Regions from separate parts of the Microbacterium sp. SY138 genome, predicted to be linked through region 2. Evidence: riboswitches for the same ligand, from Rfam matches in the RefSeq annotation. Region 2 holds a riboswitch; the other holds the start of a gene.

Region 1 (2,458 bases), 1.8 Mb from region 2:
GCGGTGCAGGTCGAGACCGCGGTCGATGCGCTCGGCGATCGGGCGGGGCGCTGGACCTACGTATCGTCCGTCTCGGTGTACTCCGATGACGAGACGGTCGGAGCAGATGAGTCGACGCCGCGACATCCGGCTGCGAGCCCGGGTGATGAGTACGACTACGGTGCGCAGAAGGCAGCAGCCGAAGATGCTGTCCTGCGCCTGGGGGAGCGCGGCTTCATCGTGCGCCCTGGGCTCATCGTGGGCGACGGCGACCCCAGCGACCGGTTCGGGTACTGGGCGGCGGCGTTCGCGCGAGCAGGCTCGGAAGCCGTGCTGCTGCCGCCGCTCGAGGGAAGGAGCACGCAGGTCATCGATGTCGACGATCTCGCGGCGTACATCGTCACGGCCACACGCAGCGGCGCGGTCAACGGCGTAGGCGATGAGCACCCCCTCGCCGATGTGCTGGGTGCGGTGCGCCTCGCGGTCTGTCACACCGGCTCCGTGTTCGTCGCGGACGAGGGATGGCTCCGTGCGCACGACGTCGAGTACTGGGCGGGACCGCGCTCCCTGCCGCTGTGGCTTCCGACTGACATGAGCGGTTTCATGACCCGCTCGAATCGCGCGTTCCACGCGAGCGGGGGACGACTCCGTCCGCTCACGGACACGATCGAGCGCGTCATCGTCGACGAGCGGAGACGCGGCGTCGACCGGGAACGCCGAGCCGGACTCACGCGGGCGGAGGAGAGGGCGCTGCTGAGCGATCGCTAGACTGCGATCAGTGACACGGGGTGCCGCGATCCGCGGCTGAGAACAGACCCGTCGAACCTGATCTAGTTCGTACTAGCGAAGGGATGTCGCGATGAGCGATCTTCTGCGTCCTGAATCCACCCACGACCTCGCCGGTTCCGCCGCGACCCTGCTGGAGGTGCTGCGCGAGGCTCCGCCGTTGACGCACTGCATCACCAATGCGGTCGTGACGGGATTCACCGCCAACGTGCTGCTGGCACTGGGGGCCGCACCCGCGATGGTCGACATCGTCGACGAGGCGGGGATGTTCGCCGGGGTCGCCTCCGGGGTGCTGATCAACCTGGGGACTCCCACGCCCGAGCAGCGGGCGGCGAGTCTGGAGGCGGTCGCCGGAGCCGCGGCGAACGGTACGCCTTGGGTTCTCGACCCGGTAGCTATCGGTGCGCTTCCGGTGCGCACCGCCCTCGCCCACCGGCTCGCGCAGCACCGACCGACCGCTATCCGCGGCAACGCCTCCGAGATCCTCGTCCTTGCCGGGCTCAGCACGGGCGGACGTGGGGTGGATGCCACCGACAGCACGGACTCCGCAGCCGATGCCGCCGCAACGCTCGCGCGGACCACGGGCGCGGTGGTCGCAGTGTCGGGGCCTATCGATCTCATCACTGACGGGGAGCGGATGCTGCGCCTCGCCAACGGCCACGAGCTGCTGACCCGTGTGACCGGAGGAGGATGCGCGCTCGGTGCGGTGATGGCGGCCTTCCTCGGTGCGGCCGAGGCGACGGATCACGATGCGCTGACCGCTGTGGCTTCCGCGAGCCTCGTCTACACGATCGCCGCCGAGCGGGCAGCGGCGACATCCGCGGGGCCGGGCAGCTTCGCCGTCGCCCTGCTGGATGCGCTCGCCGCGGTGGGCCCCGACGACATCAGAGCCGATGCACGCGTCGAAGGCGGTGTCCGGTGAACGCCGATCTCTCGCTCTACCTCGTCACGGACGCGGCGCTCTGCGGGGACAGGGGCGTCGTCGAGACGGTGCGCCGAGCGGTCGACGGTGGGGTGCGGATCGTCCAATTGCGCGATAAGGACGCGACCGACGCCGAGACGGTCGATCAGCTGATCGCGTTGTCGCGGGTGATCGACGGGCGGGCGCTGCTCGTCGTGAACGACCGGCTGGACGCCGTGGTCGCTGCCCGGGAACGGGGCGCTCGGGTCGACGGCGTGCATCTGGGACAGGGCGATGCCTCCGTGCTGCGTGCGCGTGAGGCGCTCGGACCCGACGCGCTGGTCGGCCTCACCGCGAACACCCGTGCGCATCTCGACGCGGTCGATGCTCTGCCCGCCGGCACCGTCGACTATCTGGGTGTCGGTGTGATCCGTCCGACCGCCACCAAACCCGATCACCCCGCTCCTCTCGGCGTCGACGGCTTCCGTGATCTCGTGGCTGCCAGCTCTCTGCCGTGCGTGGCGATCGGCGGCGTCGGCATCGATGACACGGAACCCCTCCGCGACGCCGGTGCGGCCGGCCTCGCCGTCGTCTCGGTGCTGTGCGCCGCCGACGATCCCGAGGCCACGGCAGCGGAGTTCCGCCGGCGCTGGCTCGCCGGCGCCGTGCCGAGGGTGCTCAGCATCGCCGGCAGCGATCCGTCCGGGGGCGCGGGCATCCAGGCCGACCTCAAGTCCATCGCCGCGAACGGCGGATACGGGATGGCGGTCCTCACTGCGCTGACGGCGCAGA
Region 2 (2,458 bases):
ACGCGCGTCATCAGATCGACCCAGATCGGGGTGCGGTGCTCGACGACCACGAGCGTCGCGCCGGTCGTCTCGACGGCGCGCTCGACACTCGCCCGCACCTCCCGCACCCCCTCCGGGTCGAGGTTTGCGGTGGGCTCGTCGAGCAGCAGCAGACCCGGTCGCATCGCGAGCACACCGGCCAGCACCAGCCGCTGCTTCTGCCCGCCGGAGAGCGCCTTCGTGGGGCGTCGCAGCGGAACATCGAGGCCGACGGCGTCGAGCGCCTCGGCGACGCGACCCGGGATCTCGGATGCCGCGACGCCCAGGTTCTCGCAGCCGAACGCGACGTCGTCGCCGACCTTCGACAGCACGATGCCGGCGTCCGGGTCCTGCAGGACGAGTCCGACCTGACCGTGCCGTGACTCGGGGGCCGCACCGTCGATGCGCAATGACCCCGTCCGTTCCCCCTCGTCGTCATCGCCGAGGACCCCGGCGAGGCCGGCGAGCAGCGTCGACTTCCCTGCACCCGAGGCGCCGAGCAGGAGCACCCGCTCCCCCGGTTCGATCGTGAAGGAGACGTCCGCGACGGCGGGACGCTTTCGACCGGCGTACCGCCAGCCCCAGCCCGCAGCCTGCACGCGGGCCGGGGAGGCGAAGGTCACGCTCAGACCTCGCGCACGTGCTCTCGCCCGACGGCGAAGCGGTTGAGGGCGCCGGTGACGGCGAGGGCACGCACGAGCAGCCAACCGACCACGCCGGCCAGGATCGCCCCGGAGACGACCACGCTGATCAGATAGATCGTGTTGAACTCGACCGACTTCAGGATGTTCGGCGAGCTGCCGTAGAACAGCTCGAACACCCAGGCGGCCACGGCGGCTCCGACGCCGGCGAGCGCAGCGACTGCGATCCCGAAACGACGGTAGAAGAACAGGGCGAAGATGATCTCTGCGCCGAGGCCCTGCACGATGCCCGACAACACGGTCGAGACACCCCACACGTTGCCGATCAGCATCGACACGATCGCGGCGACCAGTTCGACCACGAGCGCGGCCCCCGGCTTGCGGATCACGAGACCGCCGACGACACCGCCGAGCAGCCAGATGCCGACGGCGATGCCACCGAGGCCCGGTGTCAGGGCGTCGGCCGCGCCGAACCACGCGTATCCGATGGTGTTCCATCCCCAGAACACGAGACCGATCGCGACGCCGAGGACAGCGGCGACGACGATGTCGACGACGCGCCAGCGCCAGATCGATGGGCGGTGCAGCCCGTTCGCATCGGCGGATGCCTGCTGTGCGGATGTGGACGTAGGCGTACTCATCTGAACTCCTCCCTGCGCTGGCATGACCCAGATCAGGTTCGACGGTCGAAGCGCGATTCGCTCCCTCTCAGCCCGGCTCGCCGGACTCCCGTGGTTGTGCTGAAGATCCTACCGCTGGCGACACCCGCGTGGCGACAGGGCTGTGCGCCGCGGAACCCGCCCGGGATTGGGTACCGTGAACGAGTGACCGCAACAGATCCCGCCGACGAGGCGACGGGCGTCGTCCGTGACGACGGCCCCGCGACCACCGCCCCCTCCGGCTCCGTCGATGCCGCGTCGGGCGGTTCGGTGCTCACGGCCGAGCAGACGTCGACGCGCGCGCTTGCACCGGAATCGGTGGTCGCCCCGGAACCGGCCACGCCCGCTCTGACGAAACCACCATTCGTTCCGCGTGAGACTGCCGCGGGAGACGCCGACGATCCCCTCGCCGCGCTCGACGCGACCACCCCCCAGTGGGCGGACGAGACCACCACCGCCACCGCTCTGACCTGGGTGGACCCCGCGACGGTGGCCGACCACACCGCCACCGCGACTCTCGACGAGACGTCGGAAGCCGAGCGGACGAACGGCCTGCTCCGCGGGGCACGCCTGCGCCCGGCCATCGCCCGTCCCGGCATCCTCGTTCCGCTGGCCACGCTCGTGGGCCTCGTCGCCGCGTATGCCGGCACCACGCTGCTCTGGCCGCTGCACGAGGTACCTCCGACAGTGCAGTCCGTCGAGTTCGCGACGACGCCCGCTGCCGCAGCCACCGTCACCTGGCCCACCGAGGGCGCGGGCGCCGTCGGCATCTCCGGCATGACCACTGCGGCCTCGATCCCCGATGCGGTGAGCATCGCGAGCATCACCAAGGTCGTGAGCAGCCTGATGGTGCTCGACCGTATGCCGCTGGCGGTGGGCGAACAGGGGCCCGAGTTCTCGTTCACCCGGGCCGACAGCGTGAAGTACTGGGACTACCGGCGCAGCGACCAGTCCGCACTCGATGTGCCGATCGGCGGGGTGCTGACCGAATATCAACTCCTGCAGGGCACGCTGATGGGATCGGCGAACAACTACATCGACCGGCTCGCGAGCGAGATCTGGGGGTCCGATCGCGAATTCGCCCGGGCCGCCGAGGTGTGGCTGCGCGAACGAGGCCTCACCGGCATCACCGTGGTGACG

Evidence for each region. Region 2 has a riboswitch for thiamine pyrophosphate ahead of ABDC25_RS16615 (ECF transporter S component). Riboswitches for the same ligand answer to the same signal wherever they lie in the genome.
Region 1: another riboswitch for thiamine pyrophosphate. It lies ahead of thiM (hydroxyethylthiazole kinase); the one in region 2 lies ahead of ABDC25_RS16615 (ECF transporter S component).

What each region holds. Positions count from the first base shown of each region.
Region 1 covers NZ_CP155793.1:1,267,942-1,270,399, forward strand. The annotation lists gene ABDC25_RS05955 (NAD-dependent epimerase/dehydratase family protein) at 1-747, shown strand, start outside; TPP riboswitch at 754-848, shown strand; gene thiM (hydroxyethylthiazole kinase) at 839-1,687, shown strand; gene ABDC25_RS05965 (bifunctional hydroxymethylpyrimidine kinase/phosphomethylpyrimidine kinase) at 1,684-2,458, shown strand, end outside.
Region 2 covers NZ_CP155793.1:3,435,644-3,438,101, forward strand. The annotation lists gene ABDC25_RS16610 (ABC transporter ATP-binding protein) at 1-641, opposite strand, end outside; gene ABDC25_RS16615 (ECF transporter S component) at 644-1,300, opposite strand; TPP riboswitch at 1,293-1,402, opposite strand; gene ABDC25_RS16620 (hypothetical protein) at 1,484-2,458, shown strand, end outside.